4 regions of the Brenneria sp. L3-3C-1 genome follow, and region 1 is predicted to be linked to each of the others. Evidence: predicted binding sites of a transcription regulator. Region 1 holds the regulator's gene; each other region holds the start of a gene.

Region 1 (4,981 bases):
CTATCTGGTGCATGACCGGAAAGTCGAGCCGTTTGATGGCGATCTGGAGGATTACCAACAGTGGCTGCTCGACAGACAACGTCAGGATGGCGACGGCGATGAGACGCCGAAGGAAAACGCCGTCAACAGCGCGCAGGCCAGAAAAGACCAAAAGCGGCGCGAGGCCGAGCTAAGAACCCAGACGCAGCCTTTGCGCAAGCTGATCGCCAGGCACGAACAGCAGATGGAAAAGCTGGGCGTCGAGCTGGAAGCCATTGAGGCACGGCTGGCGGATAGCGCACTGTATGATCTCAGCCGCAAAGCCGAGCTTACCGAGTGTTTACAGCAGCAGATAAAAGTAAAAGCGGAACTGGAAGCATCAGAAATGGCCTGGCTGGATGCGCAAGAGCAGTTAGAGCAGATGAATCAGTCGCTGTCATAATTGACGCCGGCAGCGAGCGGATAAAACGCTTATCCGCTCGCCATAACAGGCCGTCAGTGCCAAATCAGCAACACACAGGCCGCCGTCAGCATGCCCATCGATACATTGAAGATAATCCAGGCTTTTTTACTGCGCAGCAGTCGGCCGATCAGCGTGCCGAACCCCAGCCATATCACGCCGGAAACCAGATTCACCAGCACGATGCCGACGCTTATCGCCACCACCGAATGATTGTATTTATCGCCCGCCAGACTGAAGCTGGCCACCGCGCCCAGCGCCATCAGCCAGGCTTTGGGATTCAGAAACTGTAGCAACCAGCCCTGATAAAGCCGGATAGGCCGCGGGGGGGCAATTTTTGTCTCAAGCTTTTCATAGGCCGCCGTGGCAATTTTCCATGCCAGCCACAGCAGATACAAACTGCCGAGGACTTTGAGAATGAAGTGCAGCGAAGGGTAGATCAGGATCAGACCGCCAATCCCAAACGCCACCAGCAGTAAAATACTCTGCATGCCCAACATGATACCGAGCATCAGCCACAGAGAGCGATAAAAACCGAAGTTGGCGCCCGACGTGGTCAGTAACATATTATTCGGACCCGGGGTAATCGCCGCCACCCACAGAAAACCCAGCATTGACAGAAACAGGCTCAATTCCATGTAATGGGTGCTCCTCACCCTGACGCATTTTTACGATATAGTTGATAATGAGTATCGAATTGCTGGTTAACCAACGGTATTGAAGCTAACAGTGTGATATTGATCGCACAAGATCCGGCAACAAGATTTTTATTCCTATCGGGACAACCTTTTTCTGGACAATCATCGTGATCATTCCCTGGCAACAACTCGATCCTGAAACAGTGGACAATCTCATCGAATCTTTCGTACTCCGGGAAGGAACGGATTACGGTGAACAAGAACGTACGCTGTCGCAAAAGGTCGCCGACGTTCGCCGGCAACTGGAATCAGGCGACGTGGTTTTGGTATGGTCGGAGCTGCATGAAACGATCAACATCATGCCGCGCAGTCAGTTTAATGCCGGCGAGTACCACCCTCGCTAAACGCGTGAAAAGTCATCAGAGAAGATGTATCTGTCTTATTAAACATGCTAACAATGATAAAAATATAAGCATCCGATCGGTGCCACTATTACGGAGTAAATCGTCTTATGTCGCATAAGCATCCGATTATTGCGGTTACCGGCTCCAGCGGAGCGGGAACCACCACCACCAGCCTGGCATTCCATAAGATTTTCCAGCAATTAAAAATGCGGCCGGCCCAGCTTGAAGGCGATAGTTTCCACCGCTATACCCGTCCGGAAATGGATATGGAAATTCGTAAAGCGCGGGATCTGGGTCGCCATATCAGTTATTTTGGCCCGGAAGCCAACGATTTCAGCCTGTTGGAACAATCCTTTATCGAATATGGCCGGCATGGGCGCGGTCTGACGCGTAAATACCTTCATACCTACGATGAAGCGATTCCCTATAATCAGGTGCCCGGTACGTTCACGCCGTGGGAACCCATGCCTGAACCCACGGATATCTTGTTTTATGAAGGGCTGCATGGCGGGGTCGTCACCGATCAGCACAATGTGGCGAAACACGTCGATTTACTGGTCGGCGTCGTGCCCATCGTCAACCTGGAATGGATTCAAAAACTGATCCGCGATGTCAATGAACGCGGGCACTCGCGTGAAGCGGTGATGGATTCGGTCGTCCGATCCATGGAGGATTACATCACCTATATTACGCCGCAGTTTTCACGCACGCATATCAACTTCCAGCGCGTTCCGACCGTGGATACCTCAAACCCGTTCGCCGCCCGATCCATCCCTTCATTGGACGAAAGCTTTGTGGTGATCCACTTCCAGGGGCTGGATAATATTGATTACCCTTATCTGCTGGCCATGTTGCAGGGGTCGTTTATTTCGCATATCAACACGCTGGTGGTGCCCGGCGGGAAAATGGGGCTGGCGATGGAGTTGATTATGGCGCCGCTGGTGCAGCGATTGCTGGAAGGGAAAAAAATCGAGTAGCCGGCGGCTAAAACCAGCCCGGCAGCCATACTCCGGGCGATACCGCCCAGGCTATGGCAATACTCTGACTTCATGGCTGTAAGTGACCTTGACCGTTTTATTCAGCATCAGCGCCACCGAGCAATATTTTTCCGCAGACAGTTCCACCGCGCGCGCGACCGCCTGCTCGGCCAATCCTTTGCCCGTCACGGTAAAATGCAGATTAATATGGGTAAACAAACGCGGCGCTTCCGTTCTCCGCTCCGAGGTCAGTTTAACTTCGCAATCCGCGACGTCATTACGCCCTTTCTGCAAGATCGACACCACATCAATCGCGCTACAACTGCCAATCGACATCAGCACCATTTCCATGGGACTTGGCGCTTTATCGCCCGAATTTCCATCCATCACCACCTGATGTCCGGAAGCTGATTCGCCCAGAAATGTTAAGTTTTCAACCCACTTCACCCGAGCCTGCATGCCGCCTCCGCTAAAAAATTTTTTAATATTTATATCGTTATTATACAAAAACAACCTATAACCACAGCTTTATCATGCTGACGCGAGACAACACAAGACACTTCCTCCAAGCTGTGTTAAAAATGAGAACAGAAGCTGTCTTTTCTGGACAAACTCAGATCGCGGGAAGATGATAACGTCGCCAGACAGAAGCTCCAGTATATTCCCTGACGGCCTACACGTAATTTGAATTTTTAGCAGTAAACACGCCGTACAGGGAACTCTGAGCCCTGTGATTTGCGCAGTGAATTACAACAGAGGATAATAGCGAATGGTTCTCGGCAAACCGCAAACAGACCCAACTCTCGAATGGTTCCTTTCTCATTGCCATATCCACAAGTATCCATCGAAGAGTACGCTGATTCACCAAGGTGAAAAAGCAGAAACGCTTTACTACATCGTGAAAGGCTCTGTCGCAGTGCTAATCAAAGATGAAGAAGGCAAAGAAATGATCCTCTCTTATCTCAATCAGGGAGATTTTATTGGCGAGCTTGGCTTGTTTGAAGAAGGCCAGGAGCGTAGCGCCTGGGTACGGGCGAAAACGGCTTGTGAAGTTGCTGAAATTTCCTATAAAAAATTCCGGCAGTTGATTCAGGTCAATCCCGATATTCTGATGCGTCTGTCCGCGCAGATGGCAAGCAGGCTGCAAGTGACCTCAGAGAAAGTCGGTAATCTGGCATTCCTTGATGTAACCGGTCGCATTGCCCAAACATTATTGAACCTGGCAAAACAACCCGATGCCATGACGCACCCAGATGGCATGCAAATAAAAATCACCCGCCAGGAAATTGGGCAAATCGTTGGCTGTTCACGCGAAACCGTGGGCCGCATTCTTAAAATGTTGGAAGATCAGAACCTCATTTCCGCACATGGTAAAACGATCGTGGTTTACGGTACGCGTTAAACCCGGCGATTACCCTACGACAAAAAAGCGTGAAGTCTCTTTCACGCTTTTTTTATAGCCATATAACACCGTAGCAAGGCGTATCAGGGCAGAACTTTGGCTGACTGGATCACGATCGGTTTGGTGGGCACATTTTGGTAAGGGCCGACGTTTTCGGTCTGCACCTGAGCGATTTTATCCGCCACGTCCATACCTTTTACCACTTTACCGAATACCGCATAGCCAAAATCACGCTGTCCGTGATCGAGGAAAGCGTTATCAGCCACATTGATGAAGAATTGACTGGTGGCGCTGTCTTTTTCCGCAGTCCGCGCCATGGAAATGGTGCCGCGCAGGTTGCGTAAGCCATTGTCCGCTTCATTTTTGATCGCCGGGTTGGTCGCTTTCTGCTTCATGTCGTCGGTAAAACCGCCGCCCTGAATCATAAAGCCGGGGATGACCCGATGAAACGTCGTGCCGTTATAAAAACCGTTATTCACGTACTCAACGAAGTTATTCACCGAAACCGGTGCTTTTTGGTTGTCCAATGCCAGCTCAATGTTTCCCGCCGAGGTCGTCAGCAAAACATGCGTTGTGCCGGAGGTAGCGAACACCGGAGAAAAAGCCGTAAGTGAAATAAAAGCCGCCGCAGCAGCCAGAGTACGTTTAAGCATGATAATTCCTTGTTGAAGAAACCGACCACTGAAAGCGTAATGATTGTAAATACCCACACCCGCCAACGCCACCCATTTACCTTTTTTTACGTATTATAAAAAGGCTGACGTTAAAGTCAGCCCAGACCATTGACAAAGCCCGTTATTAGGGAGAGCGTGGCGAGGGGCCGTAGCGGCGTAAGCCGCCGGAGCGCCCCTCGGTACGGTAGGCCCGGGTATCTCAGGCTTACAGACGACTTTGTCAGTAACCTCAGGCTGACGTTAAAGTCAGCACCCGCTTATTATCTGTCGCCGCACAGAACCTTAGCCCATACGCTCCGAACGCACCGCAAGGTCGCGGCTATACTGGCGGCTGGCCTCCACCAGCATGGTGGTATAGGCGTTCTTCGGCGTATCGCGGGTTAAGTCGCCGATATTCAGCGTTTCCAGTATCCGGCCATACTGCATCACCGCGACTTTATGACACAG
Region 2 (4,981 bases), on a different contig from region 1:
GCACCTGATTCATATCGGTAAGCAGCGCGCTGGTGCGGCAACCGGCATTATTGGCGACCCCGACGATCGCCTGCGCCAGCTGCTCCGAAAGATCATAGCTCGGCATAAATGCGCCGGAGCCGACCTTCACATCCATCACCAGCGCATCCAGCCCTTCGGCCAGTTTTTTCGCCAGAATAGAGGCGGTGATTAGCGGTATGGAATCCACCGTGGCAGTAATATCGCGCGTAGCGTAGAAGCGTTTATCCGCAGGCGCCAGTGAACTGGTCTGGCCGATAATCGCCACGCCGACCTGTTGAATGATTTGTCGGAACGCGCTGTCATCAGGGAAGATGTTCAGCCCCGGAATGGATTCCAGCTTATCCAGCGTGCCGCCGGTATGCCCCAACCCACGCCCGGAAATCATCGGCACGTATCCCCCGCAGGCGGCGACCATCGGCCCCAGCATCAGCGAAGTGACATCGCCGACGCCGCCGGTAGAGTGTTTATCCACCAGCGGGCCATTCAGATTAAGGCGTTTCCAGTCGAGAACCGTACCGGAATCACGCATCGCCAGCGTCAGGGAAACACGCTCCGCCATCGACATATCATGAAAGTAGATGGTCATTGCCAGCGCGGCAATCTGCCCTTCCGACACCGTATTATCACGGACGCCGTTGATAAAGAAGCGGATCTCCTCATCGCTCAACGGGTTGCCGTCACGCTTCTTGCGAATGATTTCCTGAATCAGAAACAAAGCCTGCTCTCCTGATGAGTCGATGAAGAAAGGGTTGGCAGCCGCATCACGCTCAATAACCGCCGGATTGACCTGTGGTTTGATGACCTAACGCCGCCAGCAGGCTGGTCAACAAACTCGATGCCCCGAAGCGGAAATGCCGCGCGCTGACCCACTCCGGCCCCATAATATCGTCAGCCAGTTGCAGATAAATTGCGGCGTCGTCGGCACTACGCACGCCGCCCGCCGCCTTGAACCCCATGCGTTCTCCCACGCCTTTATCACGTATTACTTTCAACATGATTTCCGCGCTCTGAGGCGTGGCATTCACCGCCACCTTGCCGGTGGAGGTTTTGATAAAATCAGCGCCGGCGTCAATGGCGATTTCACTCGCCTGACGGATCAGCGCCTCCTGTTTCAGTTCCCCGGTTTCAATAATCACTTTCAGTAGCACATTGGCCGCCTGACAAACCGATTTACATGCCTGCACCAGATCAAAACCCACCTGGGCATTACCGGCAATCAGCGCGCGATAAGGGAACACGACATCCACTTCATCCGCCCCATAGGCAATCGCCGCGTTGGTTTCCGCCAGCGCGATAGCGATATCATCATCGCCGTGAGGGAAGTTCGTCACGGTCGCGATACGAATTTCCGGCGTTCCCTGCTCGCGCAGCACTTTCCGGGCCAGCGGGATAAAACGCGGATAGATGCAGATAGCCGCCGTCTCCCCTGCCGGGCTGTTGGCCTGGCGGCAAAGCGCAGTGACTTTCTCATCCGTATCGTCATCATTAAGGGTGGTTAAATCCATCAGCCCCAGCGCACGCTGCGCGGCGGCAGTCAACGTTGTCATACAACACTCCAACTCGAATTATTTAGGGTATAGCAGATAAAATACCGGAGAACATCCTGGTATTTGAACACGCAGCGCCGGGTTATTTTGCGTTACGATTCACACTTAATGTAAAAGTGATGTAATGGAATAAGATTATATGTGATTTTGATCACATATATACCCTAAATAATTCGAATAGCGGGCAGGAAAGGCCCAGCCTCAGCCCTCGATGAAGCAGACAGGCAGGTTATCCCGCAGGGATGGCGTTAACTTCAACGGTGATGTGAACCAGTTCCTCATGTATGGCCAACTGCCGCTTGTAATAGTCGGGGCTGACGGGCTGTTCGGTCGTCAAACTCAGGATACAGGCATATTTTGCCGTTCCCACCCGCCATACGTGTAGATCGGTTAGCTCAGCGGCAATGGGACTGGCTTCGATAACGTCCTTGATTTCATTGACTACCGGCGCATCCATTTCCGCATCCAGCAAAACGCGACTCGTCTGGCGAATCAAGCCATAAGCCCATACGGCAACCAAGATGGCGCCCACAATCCCCATAACCGGATCCAACCAGGCGGCGCCCCACAGCTTGCCGCCGATCAGCGCCACAATCGCCAGAACGGACGTCGCCGCATCGGCGATCACGTGGAGATAGGCCGAACGCAGATTCAGATCCTGATGCCCCTCATGGGACGTATGCGCCTGGTGCTCGGGATGAGGGTGATGTGAATGAGGATCGTGGTGCGAATGAGGGTCGTCATGTGCATGGCGATGTCCGTGCGAGTGACCATCGCCATGTGAATGGTGGCCGCGCAGCAGCCAGGCGCAGGCCAGATTAACCAGCAAACCGACCACAGCAATCGCAATCGCCTGATCGTATTGGATCGCAGTCGGATAGAATAACCGTTCTACCGACTCATACAGCATAACCAGCGCCACGATCGCCAGCAGAATGGCGCTGGTGAAGCCCCCGAGAATTTCGATCTTCCAGGTGCCGAAAGTAAAACGCGTATCAGAGGCCAGCCTTCGGGCGGTTGCATATGCCAGCGCGGAAAGCCCCAGCGCCAGCGCGTGGGAGCTCATATGCCAACCGTCGGCCAGCAGCGCCATGGAGTTGAAATACCAGCCGCCCAGAATCTCAACCACCATCATCACCGCCGTCAGCAATGTGGCATAGCGGGTGTTTCTTTCCGCCAGAGGATTCCCCTCATCAAAAACATGTGAATGCGATCCGCTTACCTGTGTCAATGACATCACCTGCTCCCTCGCCCCTGTAATATACTCCCCCCCAGTATATTACACTTAATGAAACAGTGAACCTAATCATCAGCGAAAAGCAAAATAGCCGGATAACAAGAGGAATACCGCGGACGACACTACGCCGCCCGCCGGGTGCGGAATCTTTATTTGAGGTAGGATCGGATCACGGAGACAATCTCTTCAAGATCGCTGCTGCGCTCTTGCGATGAGTGGCTTTCATCCATTAAATGCTCACGGATATGCCCTTCCAGCACTTCCGTCATCAGACCATTGACCGCGCCGCGCACCGCCGCTATCTGCTGCAAAATATTCAGGCAGGGCATCCCGCTTTCCAGCGCTTTTTCAATCGATTCGGTCTGGCCTTTTATACGCCTGACGCGCGCCAGCAGCTTTTTCTTACCCTTAATGGTATGCGACATACCTTCCCCCGGATATACCATTAATCATGAAGCAGAGTATAACGCAGCGCTAACCTGCGGGCATCGTCAGACACGTTTTTTCCAACAGACGCCGCCCGACTTCAATCTGTCGCGCAGGCGTCGTAGAATGCCCGCAGACCCATGCGACAAAAGCGATAAATAAAACCATGACCGCACACTCCGCCGCTCCCCACTGGTATTTGTATATGCTGCGTACGGCAACCGGCCTGCTCTACACCGGCATCACCACGGATGTGACCCGCCGGCTGGCTCAGCATCAGTCAGGAAAGGGGGCGAAAGCACTGCGGGGAAAAGGCGAATTGACGCTGGCGTTCCAGTGTCTGGCGGGCGATCGCTCAAGCGCGTTAAAGCTGGAATACCGTATCAAGCAGTTAAGCAAAGAGCAAAAAGAACGGCTGGTGCAAGACCAGCCCGTATCGCTATCCGACCGTTTATCCTAGAAACGATTAAAGGGCTCGGCATATTGCACCAGCCCGCTCGCCCCTTCGAAATGGTTATCCGCCAGCGGATACACCTGAAAGGCGGCGTCGCTCTCAGGCCAACGGCAATACAACTGTTGTTCCGCCGCCGGAACGAAACCAAACCGGGCATAATAGGCCGGATCGCCCAATACCACCACTGCGGTGTAGCCGAACTCATTGAGCGCATCCAGACCCTCATACACCAGTTGTTCGCCCAACCCTTGCCGACGCAGGCTTTCTTCCACCGCCAACGGGGCCAGCGCCACCCATTGACGATCTTCTCCTTCAATGAGTACCGGGCTGAATGCGGCATATCCCACCACGCCGCCTTCATCATCCGTCGCGACAATGCCTAACGTTAGCTGCCCATCTTCACGCAGTTGATGGATCAGATCGGCCTCGGCCTCCGTCGGAAATACCCGACGCAACAGGCTATCGATCCCCGCCGCATCGACCGGTATTTCAACACGCACTAACATGAGACAGATGCATGATTAGCGGATTGAACCACGCCCTCTTGTAAACCCGCCTCGACAAAATCGGCCAGCTGCAACAACCCGATACGCAATGGCGCCGGCATAGCTTCCAGTTCAATGGCGTCCATCAGGTTTTTGACATACAGCCCGAGTTCGGTGTCGCCCTCGATACGCAATCGACGCTGAAAAAACAGCGTATCCGGATCTTCCTTACGCGCCGCGATCAGGATGAGATCGTTCGCATCGGCGCTGAAGCTGACGTCCGCCACTTCCTGATTGCTCACCACCAGCCGGTTATCGCGCAGCGTCATACACCACTGCAAGCCGATGTCCCGAACCTCAATCTTTAACCAGCGATCGGCCAGAAACGCCAGATCGCCGTCCTCCAGCGCCTGACGAAACTGCCAGCTCAACATTTGCTCCAGAACCTGACGCTGTAAGGCAAAAGGAGTGAACTTTAATGGCTTACCCAATAAGCCCGGCCCCTGGCGCACAATCTGCGCCCGTAGTTTTTCCAACACTGGCGTACTCCTCTTAACGCGATCTGTCCGTTCAGACAATCTATAGCCATTCTGCCACATCACACAAAGGCAGCCGAGGTCTATGTCAATAATTTAGTCTGTTCTTCGCCTATCCCGCCAATGCAGATGCAAGCTGTCTTCTTTCATTACACGATTAGCTGGTTTAAATCAAAGTCCCGCCGTATCAGGTTAATTAAGATTCTCTATCGTTAAAAACATTCATCGACTGATAACAAATCTCATTAGTCCACCAACATCATTGATCGTATCGG
Region 3 (4,981 bases), on a different contig from region 1:
ATTTCAGCAATCCTGGTCGCCGACTGACCTACTATCGCCGCATTCAGCCCGCCGTTTTTCAGGATAATATCCTGAACCTTTTTCAGCTCCTTCCCCTGCAAAAGATAGCCGCCGTGCGAGGAAAAACGTTCCCGCACCCGGTCATACACCGCATCAACCACCACCACCGACTGCTCGGAAGCGCAGATAACGCCGTTATCAAAGGTTTTGGACATCAGAATCGACGCCACGGCGCGTTTAATGTCCGCGGTCTCGTCAATCACCACCGGCGTATTACCGGCGCCGACGCCGATAGCCGGCTTACCGGAGCTGTAGGCGGCCTTGACCATACCCGGGCCGCCGGTCGCCAGGATCAGGTTTACGCCGGGATGGTTCATCAGTTGGTTGGAGAGATCGACGGAAGGCTCGTCAATCCAGCCGATGATGTCTTCCGGGGCGCCGGCTTCAACCGCCGCGCGCAAAACGATTTCCGCCGCTTTATTGGTGGCGTTTTTCGCTCTGGGATGGGGGGAGAAAATAATGCCGTTGCGGGTTTTCAGGCTGATCAACGCCTTGAAAATCGCCGTGGAAGTCGGATTGGTCGTGGGCACGATACCGCAGATGATCCCAATGGGCTCGGCGATGGTTATCGTTCCAAAGGCGACATCCTCTTCAAGAATGCCGCAGGTTTTCTCGTCTTTATAGGCGTTGTAGATATATTCGGATGCAAAGTGATTTTTGATCACCTTGTCTTCCACTACCCCCATGCCGGATTCGTCCACCGCCATTTTGGCAAGCGGAATACGGGCATCCGACGCGGCAAGGGCAGCGGCGCGGAAAATTTTGTCCACCTGCTGTTGCGTGAAACTGGCGTATTCACGCTGTGCGTTGAGCACTCGGGTGACAAGTTTGTCCAGCTCGGCACTGTTTTTGACAACTGACATAAGTGTTCTCCTAAAGGGATTAAATTTTTAAGTAAAAACCCTCCCTTTCACCAAGGGAATGTCTTGCCGGTATCATCCTTGCCGCCCTTGCCCTTGAGCATGTCTGGCTTTTAGTTAAAAAAATTGATTCCTCATCGCCGATTTAATCAAGATGCGCCCTTGCATCCCGGAAGAAGAGAGCCCCCACCTACAATAACGATTATTTTTTCTTTTTTTATTCTAACTGGAATGAAAATTCCATTTTTGGGAGATAGATCAAATATAAAGAATATCGTTTCTTTTTCAGTGAAATTTGGATGGATAGCGTCGGCTACTGGATGAAAAATGTTATTTAGCCTTTCAACAAAATGATAAATAACACGTTATTAATTTAGGCATTTTTTATGAAACCAATCATAAGCGCATTGTTCTTTATAGCTTTTTTTAGCTTTCTATTTTTCTTCCGGCGGATGTAACAAAAAATAATGTTAAAGGTTAAAAAACAGATATTCTCTTGTTTATTCGAAACGCATTTTTTAAAAAAATTACCGATAGTGAAAAAAATTATTCACTGATATACCGCCAGCATTACTTTTTCCCTTACGTTATGAGCACCGCCAATGATTAAATTCAGCATCGACTGAATACGCGACTCCCTGTCGAAACCGTTGATCGCCAAGGCAGACTCAGACCAAAGGCAATCGTCGAGATCACAGGGATTTCCTGACGTTGACCGACATCAGAAAGAAGGTGCGGCAGCGATACCAGAATTGCGCCAGCAGAATCAGGATCCCACCGATAATCTGCTGAGCAGGCAACTGTTCGCCGTACCAGAGAGCAACGGCGATCACCGTCAGCAATGGTTCAAGAATCATGATAATGGCGGCATTGGCGGCCGTGGTGTGTTTTTGTCCCTGAAGTTGCAGACCGAAACGTAAACAGGTGGCAATAAAAATACTGACCAGCAGCCACAACCCGGTGGTCAGCGTGAAAGGCTGCGACCACTCCTCGAATATCAGAGTCAGAACCAGGCCACTGAAACCGGTACACGCCAATTGTATCGTGGTAAGGGGGATCAGCGGCACCTCACGGGCGCAACGACTGGTGTGGCAGAACGCTATCGCCTGAGCGATAGCCGCCAGAAGAAACCAGCCCTGGCTGGCATGAAATTCCACCGGCTGGCGCAGACTCAGCAGGCCCAGCCCCACCATCGCCACCGGCAGGCATTCCCAGAAAGCGCGTAACGGGCGGGCTTTCATTAATCCCCAGGAGACCAGCGGCACAAACAGCATCGAGAGGCTCATAATGAACGCCCCTTCGCCAAGGGAAAGCGTGGTGGCGACGGAATAAATCCATAAGCACATGCTCAGCGCCATCCACAGGCCGCTAACCAGCACCGGACGCCACTGACGACGAGGAATGCGCCGGCCGCGACAGAAAGGCAACAGGCACGCGGCCGCGCCGAGAAAACGTAAACAAAGAAAAGCAAACACCGGCATACCGGCGATCGCTTCACGGGAAAATATCCAGCCGCAGGCGGCGATGAGGGTGGTCAAAACCAGTAATAAATCAGCTTTACGTTGCAACGTCATTGTCGGTGCCCCAGATAAAATCAACCCGATTGCCGACCATTGCAATATAACGAGAAGCTTCCGATCACAACAATCCCAATCGCCGCCGACACGCCTCACAACCAGACGCACCGGGCGGATATTCAACGATAACTAGTAGCTGATTGGAATTTCCTTACCTTCCTTTAAAGACTCCGCGGCTTTTAGCGCCAGCAACAACGCTTTCTCGCCATCCTCGCCGCTGCATCCGGGCGACGTTTTCCCGCCCATGACGGCGACAAGATGATCTAACTCCGCGGCATAAGCATCCTTGTACCGTTGCAGGTAAAAGTGTTCCGGCGGCGCCGATTTCCTGCCGGACGTATCCCAGACGCAGACCTGATCCTCATAGATATTCCCCGCGCTAAGCAATCCGCCAGAACCGTGCAATTCAATACGCTGGTCGTAGCCATAGCCGGAGCGACGGCTATTCACAATCGTCGCTATCGCTCCCGATGGAAACTTTAACGTCACGAATGCCGTATCAATATCTCCGGCGGCGCCAATTTCCGGATCGACTAAATTGCTCCCCTGGGCAAAAATTGAGTCGGGATCTTCCCCCATGATAAATCGGGCCATATCAAAATCATGAATCATCATATCCTTGAAGAGTCCTCCCGAAATTTTGACATAGTCGATAGGCGGCGGAAGCGGATCCCTGGAAATAATCAACAGCGATTCTTTTTTGCCAATTTTCCCTTGATCCGCAAGCGCTTTAATACGGCTGAATTGCGGATCAAATCGACGATTAAAGCCTATAATCAACGGAACATTGTGCTTTTGAACCGTTGCCAGGCATTCGCTCACTCGTGCGGAATCAAGATGGATGGGCTTCTCGCAAAATATGGCCTTTCCATGGAGGGCGGCCAGTTCGATTAAATCCGCATGAGTATGACTTGCCGATGCAATCCAAACGCCATCAACGTTGCTATCAGCCAGCGCGTCTTCCGCCGTGATATACCACTGAGCGCCATATTTCTCGGCTAACCGTTTGGCATTATCAGCATTAGGATCCACAACAGACCACAGCGTGGCTTCATTATGTCTAAAAATATTATTCGCATGAATACTGCCGATCTTTCCCGCACCCAGCAACGCTATATTAAACATAGAAACACCTCATTTAATTTCATACAGAAACATCATTCTGCATCGGCTTATCATCAGTCACTGGCGATCGCTATTTTCATCCCGGTATTGCAGATATTTCTCGATCCCCCACGCGGCTAAATCATGATCCTCATGAGAAGCCAGACCGCTTACCGTCACGGCGCCAATCACCGCGCCGCTTTTCATTAAAATAGGGAAACTGCCGCCGCTGTCCGTATACTGACGGGCATCAATATAGGGCAAATCTTCCATTGACCGACCTTCGGCCTTGTATTGCTCACCGGTCAATAATGAAGAACGGGAATTTCTTAACACCGTATTTCTCTTGCGCGCCATCCATTCAAGATGTTCGCCGCTTGATCCTTTCAGTGCGGTAAGAAAAAGTATTTGCCCAAACGCATAGACTTCAATCGCGATTGGCAGGTTTTCGCTAATCGCCCTTTCGCGGATCCGGCCGCCAATAAACCAGGCGGCGTTAAAATCAAAATCGCTCACCCGAATCCGCTGTTCCTGCTCGATAATCTCGTTTACTGATGGGATTGCAGACATAATCACTCCGTTAAAAAGAAGCCCTACTTTGATGGCAGGGCCTGTCGGTAATGCCTTATTCGATATTAAAATCCACCCACTGAGCGCCGGCATCGGCGGATTTTACGCAATGCTCGACCCAGTTGACGCCCAATTGCCCGGCGCGGACATCCGGATACCAGAACCCGTCAAGGAACGCCTTGTCTCCGCGGTTCGCCGCATCCATGGCAATGGCGAAGCGGCGATACAGGTTAGACCATGCCTCAAACAACCCTTCCGGGTGACCGCCGCCGATGCGATCGTCAGCCAGCGCCACCGGGCTGAGGTACGACATACCGCGCTCCAGAATGCGTACCGGTTCACCCTGAATTTCGTAGCGCAACTGGTTTGGCTGTTCATCCCACCATTCCAGGCTGGCCTTCGAGCCAACAACGCGTACTTTCTGACCATGCATCGAACCGCTGTTCACCGCGGAACTCCACATCGTGCCCACCGCGCCGTTGTCATACTCCATAAGCACGTAGGCATTATCTTCCAGCGGCGCACGGGTTTTCACAAAGCTCTGGCGTGAACACAGCAAGCGCTTGATATGCAACTGCGGCACCATGGTTTCGGCCAAAAACAGCGGATGCGTGGCCAAATCGCCCAGCACGTAGCTCGGCCCCACAAACTTCGGATCCACTCGCCAGCGGGTGCTCGGATTCTGCAATTCCACCGCTTCGGCATGGAAACCGTGAGCAAACTGCATATTGATAATCCGGATTTCGCCCAACAGGCCCTGGGCTATCATATCCCTGGCTTGCAGAATCAACTGATGGCCGGCATAGCCAT
Region 4 (4,981 bases), on a different contig from region 1:
AAGGAACCTATAACGCCGCCTATGACATCTGGTTTCACAACACCGACAAAGCCACCTGGAGTTCCACGCCCACGGACGAATTGATGATCTGGCTGAACAACACCCAGGCCGGCCCGCTGGGAACCTATATTGAAACGGTCAATATCGGCGGCACCCGTTGGAAAGTCAGTAAAGGCTGGTTGGATGCCGGAAACGGAAAAGGCTGGAACGTATTTTCGTTTGTCCGCACCGCCAACACCAGCAAAGCCTCGCTGAATATCAAAAACTTTACCGACTATCTGGTCAATAACAAAAAATGGATGAACAACGCCAAATACGTGAGCAGCGTTGAGTTCGGCACCGAGATCTACCAAGGCGCCGGTTCTATGACGATTTCAAACTGGAGCGTCAATGTGAAATAACGCATTAATACGCGGGAAGTTGCCGACAACGTCGCCTGTAGGCCCGAGATCCCCGGGCCTACCTTAATGAACCGGTGATGTACGTACAAACCATCAAGCCGGCAGCATGCCCTCTTCACTAACCGCCTGAATTTAACCCTGCCCCGCCATCCGACGACAAGGAAAACTTGTGATCTATGGCACACCAATTCCATTAGCGTTATGATGATTTCATCCGTTAATCAGGAATGTCTCATGCGTAATACCCTCACTCTTTGCTGGAAATATTTACGCGCTTTCGCATTGATTTACCTCTGCCTGCTGGCAGGCAATGCGATATCCGCGTTACTCCCGCTGGTTATTCCAGGCAGCATCATCGGTATGCTGATCCTCTTCTTCCTTCTCGCTATGCAGATCCTACCGCCGGATTGGGTGAAACCCGGTTGTCACTTGTTTATCCGCCATATGGCGCTGCTGTTTGTGCCGATAGGCGTGGGGGTCATGAACTATTACGACCTGCTTAGCCAACAGTTTGGCCCGATTGTCGTTTCCTGCCTGGTCAGTACTTTCATTGTGATGATCGTCGTCGGTTACAGCACGCAGTTGATGCAACGCGAACAAGCCATTAGCGCGGACAACCCGCTCACTAAGGATAAAGAATAATGCTCGCCTATTTGTGGTGGTCATTGCCACTCACTCTGTTAGTCTTTTTTGCCGCCCGTAAGCTGGCGATAGTGACAAAAATATCGTTGTTGAACCCGTTGCTGATTTCGATGGCAATTATTATTCCCTTGCTGCTGCTGCTGAATATCCCTTACGACCACTACTTTAAGGGAAGCGAGGTGCTTAACGATCTGCTTCAGCCCGCGGTTGTCGCGCTGGCCTTTCCGCTATACGAACAGCTTCACCAGATCCGGGCGCGCTGGAAATCCATCATCAGCGTCTGTTTTATCGGCAGCCTTGCCGCCATTATCTCCGGCACCGCGGTGGCATTGTGGATGGGCGCCTCATCCGAGATTGCGGCCTCCGTGCTGCCGAAGTCCGTTACCACGCCGATTGCCATGGCCGTTGCCAGCTCTATCGGCGGTATTCCCGCCATCAGCGCCGTCTGCGTGATTTTTGTCGGCATTCTGGGCGCCGTGCTAGGGCACAGCCTGTTCGACCGCATTGGCATTAAAACCAAAGCCGCACGCGGTTTATCCATGGGGACGGCCTCACACGCGTTAGGCACCGCGCGCTGCGCCGAAGTCGATTTTCAGGAAGGCGCTTTCAGTTCGCTGGCGTTGGTTATCTGCGGGATCATCACTTCGCTGGTGGCGCCGTTTATTTTCCCCGTACTGGTCGGCCTTTTAGGGTAAATCCGGCTTATTCGCGGATACCGGGTCATGGGTTAAGGGCCTGAGCGCTTAACCCGCTTTTCTGTGCATCGCAGCGATGCAAAAAAAATCGATATACCTCACATATTTGACGGCCATCTTTCAATCCTTTCAAATGTAACGCGATCAAAATCACGTTTTATTGCTAATCTGCTGCTTAACATAACGTTCATTGATTGGTAAAAGAGTAAGCCGATATGCACCCGAGATTTGATGAAGCATTTCAACAACTCCCTGACCGTCTGCGCTTCGCGCTTGCGCCTATTCTCAGCAGGCCGGATTTCGCCGCCATGCTGACCGCGGATGAAGTGAAAACGTTGGGCGATGCCGCCCGGCAGGATACGAATACGCTCGCCTTTACCTTGTTACCGCTGGCTGCCGCCTGTGCGCTGGCGCCGATTTCTCGTTTTCAGGTAGGCGCCATCGCGCAGGGATCCAGTGGCAATTTTTATTTCGGCGCTAATATGGAGTTTACCGGCGTTCCCCTTCAGCAAACGGTACATGCCGAACAAAGCGCGATCGCCCACGCCTGGTTACGCAATGAACGGGAACTGACGGCCGTCACGGTAAACTACACGCCGTGCGGTCATTGTCGGCAGTTTATGAATGAACTGAACGCCGCCTCTTCTCTGCGTATTCAGTTGCCGGGGCGCCAGCCCGCCGTACTCGGCCATTACCTGCCTGACGCATTCGGCCCCGTCGATCTGAATATCAGCGCCCGATTAATGGACGAGGTAGACCATGCGCATACGCTGGCGAATAAAGACCCGCTGGCCCTTGCCGCGCTGCAAGCGGCCAACCGCAGCTACGCGCCGTACAGCCAGGCGATAAGCGGCGTGGCGCTGGAAACGGTCAATGGAAATGTCTATACCGGCCGTTACGCTGAAAATGCGGCGTTCAATCCCAGCCTTCCGCCGGTGCAGGTTGCGCTTAATCTGATGAACCTGGCGGGCGAGGCGCATACGGCGATACGCAAGGCCGCCGTCGTCGAACGCCGCCACGCCGCCGTTCGTCACTGGGAGAGGGGCGAAACGCTGCTGACCGAACTCGGCTGTAAAAATGTTGCCGTATATTTCGTGGACTAGAGCAATACGTACAGGAAAGGTTGAATCGATACAGCTTTTTTTACGCTCAATTGCAAGTTATCTGTAACTATTTTAATTAACATTTTCTGTACATATTTTATGGGTAATTTAAGATCTGGGGCGACAATAGTCTGATGTTATCCTTTGAATTGACTCCTGTTCCCTCCAAAGAGTAAAAAAAATCATGGAATTAGAATACGAAAGTAAGCGTTCTCTCTATATCCCTTATGCCGGCCCGATACTTCTTGAATTTCCCTTACTGAATAAAGGCAGCGCGTTTACCGAAGAAGAGCGCGCTGATTTTAATTTGCACGGTTTATTGCCGGAAGCGGTTGAAACCATTGAAGAACAGGCCGAACGCGCCTGGCGACAATACCAAGAGTTTAAAAGCAATATTGATAAGCACGTTTACCTGCGCAACATCCAGGATACGAACGAAACGCTGTTCTACCGTTTGCTGGACGCGCACCTCAGCGAAATGATGCCCATTATCTATACGCCGACGGTTGGCGAAGCCTGCGAGCACTTTTCCGATATCTATCGACGGGCGCGCGGTCTGTTTATCGCCTACCCTAACCGCGCCCATATCGACGATATGCTGCAAAACGCCACCAAGCAGAATGTAAAAGTTATCGTGGTGACCGACGGCGAGCGGATTCTGGGGCTGGGCGATCAGGGGATCGGCGGGATGGGCATTCCGATCGGTAAACTGTCTTTGTATACCGCCTGCGGCGGCATCAGCCCGGCGTATACCCTGCCGGTGGTTCTGGATGTCGGCACCAACAACCCGCAGCGGTTGAACGATCCGTTGTATATGGGCTGGCGTCATCCGCGAATAACGGACGACGAATACTATGAATTCGTCGACGAATTTATTCAGGCGGTTAAACGTCGCTGGCCGAACGTGCTGCTACAGTTCGAAGACTTCGCGCAGAAAAACGCCACCCCGCTGCTGAACCGCTACCGTGATGAGATCTGTAGCTTCAACGACGATATACAGGGAACCGCCGCGGTGACGCTGGGCAGTCTGATTGCCGCCAGCCGCGCCGCGGGCAGTCAGCTACGCGACCAGACCGTGGTGTTCCTCGGCGCCGGTTCCGCCGGATGCGGCATCGCCGAACAGATCATCGCGCAGATGAAATCCGAAGGCTTGAGCGAAGAGGAGGCCCGCGCCCGCGTCTTCATGGTCGATCGCTTTGGCCTGTTGACCGACAAATTGCCAAACCTGCTCGATTTCCAAAGCAAGCTGGTGCAGAAAAGCGAACTGCTGACCCACTGGGAAAAGGCCAGCGATGCGATTTCCCTGCTGGAAGTGGTGCGTAACGCCAAACCGACCATCATGATCGGCGTTTCCGGCCAGCCGGGTCTGTTTACGGAAGAGATCATCCGCGAGATGCACCAACACTGCGCCCGTCCCATCGTGATGCCCCTGTCCAACCCGACCTCCCGCGTGGAAGCCCGTCCGGAAGACATTATCCGCTGGACCGACGGCGCCGCGCTGGTGGCGACCGGTAGCCCGTTCAGTCCGGTAATCTATCAGGATAAGGTGTACCCGATCGCCCAGTGCAACAACTCCTTTATCTTCCCGGGTATTGGGTTAGGCGTGCTGGCTGCCGGGGCGAAACGCATTACCGATGGTATGCTGATGGCCGCCAGCCGGGCGCTGGCAGACTGCTCGCCGCTGGCCAATAATGGCGAAGGCGCGTTGCTGCCGGATATTGCGGATATTCAGAGCGTGTCGAAACGCATTGCGCTGGAAGTCGCTAAAGTAGCGCAGTTGCAGGGCGTGGCGATGGTGACCTCCGCCGACGCGCTGGAAAAAGCCATCGCGCAAAACTTTTGGCAACCGCAGTACCGTAACTACAAACGCACCTCGTTCTAAGCACAGCCCCCGGCTTTCTCAGTAGAAAGCCGGGGCATTCGCACTTTTCTCTTCAGCCCTTCAGTTTTGGGTCCAGCGCATCGCGCAAGCCATCGCCCAGCAGATTAAACGCCAATACCGTCAGGAAGATCGCCAGGCTGGGGAAAATCGCCACGTGCGGCGCGATCACCATATCGGAACGCGCCTCGTTGAGCATCGCGCCCCACTCCGGCGTGGGCGGCTGGGCGCCCAGCCCCAGAAACGACAGGCTGGCCGCCG

What was found. Region 1 encodes CRP, which controls carbon source genes, mostly activating them, when cyclic AMP is high. Its sites were predicted from a motif close to ATGTGANNNNNNTCACAT; they were not measured.
Region 2: deoC (deoxyribose-phosphate aldolase) is a predicted target of CRP. The motif match lies at 1,708-1,725, and genes of this name have one in related genera.
Region 3: adhE (bifunctional acetaldehyde-CoA/alcohol dehydrogenase) is a predicted target of CRP. The motif match lies at 1,167-1,184, and genes of this name have one in related genera.
Region 4: cdd (cytidine deaminase) is a predicted target of CRP. The motif match lies at 1,825-1,842, and genes of this name have one in related genera.

What each region holds. Positions count from the first base shown of each region.
Region 1 covers NZ_JAEMHF010000007.1:12,175-17,155, forward strand. The annotation lists gene JG725_RS13855 (ABC transporter ATP-binding protein) at 1-421, shown strand, start outside; gene JG725_RS13860 (LysE family translocator) at 475-1,077, opposite strand; gene JG725_RS13865 (YheU family protein) at 1,245-1,481, shown strand; gene JG725_RS13870 (phosphoribulokinase) at 1,589-2,458, shown strand; gene JG725_RS13875 (OsmC family protein) at 2,510-2,917, opposite strand; gene crp (cAMP-activated global transcriptional regulator CRP) at 3,228-3,860, shown strand; gene ppiA (peptidylprolyl isomerase A) at 3,944-4,513, opposite strand; gene JG725_RS13890 (ABC transporter ATP-binding protein) at 4,817-4,981, opposite strand, start outside.
Region 2 covers NZ_JAEMHF010000005.1:99,552-104,532, reverse strand. The annotation lists gene deoA (thymidine phosphorylase) at 1-736, opposite strand, end outside; gene deoC (deoxyribose-phosphate aldolase) at 789-1,568, opposite strand; gene dmeF (CDF family Co(II)/Ni(II) efflux transporter DmeF) at 1,798-2,805, opposite strand; gene JG725_RS12180 (metal/formaldehyde-sensitive transcriptional repressor) at 2,955-3,230, opposite strand; gene JG725_RS12175 (GIY-YIG nuclease family protein) at 3,398-3,691, shown strand; gene JG725_RS12170 (GNAT family N-acetyltransferase) at 3,688-4,191, opposite strand; gene JG725_RS12165 (SCP2 domain-containing protein) at 4,185-4,709, opposite strand.
Region 3 covers NZ_JAEMHF010000001.1:870,936-875,916, forward strand. The annotation lists gene adhE (bifunctional acetaldehyde-CoA/alcohol dehydrogenase) at 1-923, opposite strand, end outside; gene JG725_RS03985 (DMT family transporter) at 1,613-2,494, opposite strand; gene iolG (inositol 2-dehydrogenase) at 2,627-3,622, opposite strand; gene JG725_RS03995 (heme-degrading domain-containing protein) at 3,680-4,171, opposite strand; gene JG725_RS04000 (Gfo/Idh/MocA family protein) at 4,227-4,981, opposite strand, start outside.
Region 4 covers NZ_JAEMHF010000001.1:1,138,078-1,143,058, forward strand. The annotation lists gene JG725_RS05105 (glycoside hydrolase) at 1-401, shown strand, start outside; gene JG725_RS05110 (CidA/LrgA family protein) at 636-1,043, shown strand; gene JG725_RS05115 (CidB/LrgB family autolysis modulator) at 1,043-1,738, shown strand; gene cdd (cytidine deaminase) at 1,954-2,841, shown strand; gene JG725_RS05125 (NAD-dependent malic enzyme) at 3,026-4,723, shown strand; gene gsiD (glutathione ABC transporter permease GsiD) at 4,776-4,981, opposite strand, start outside.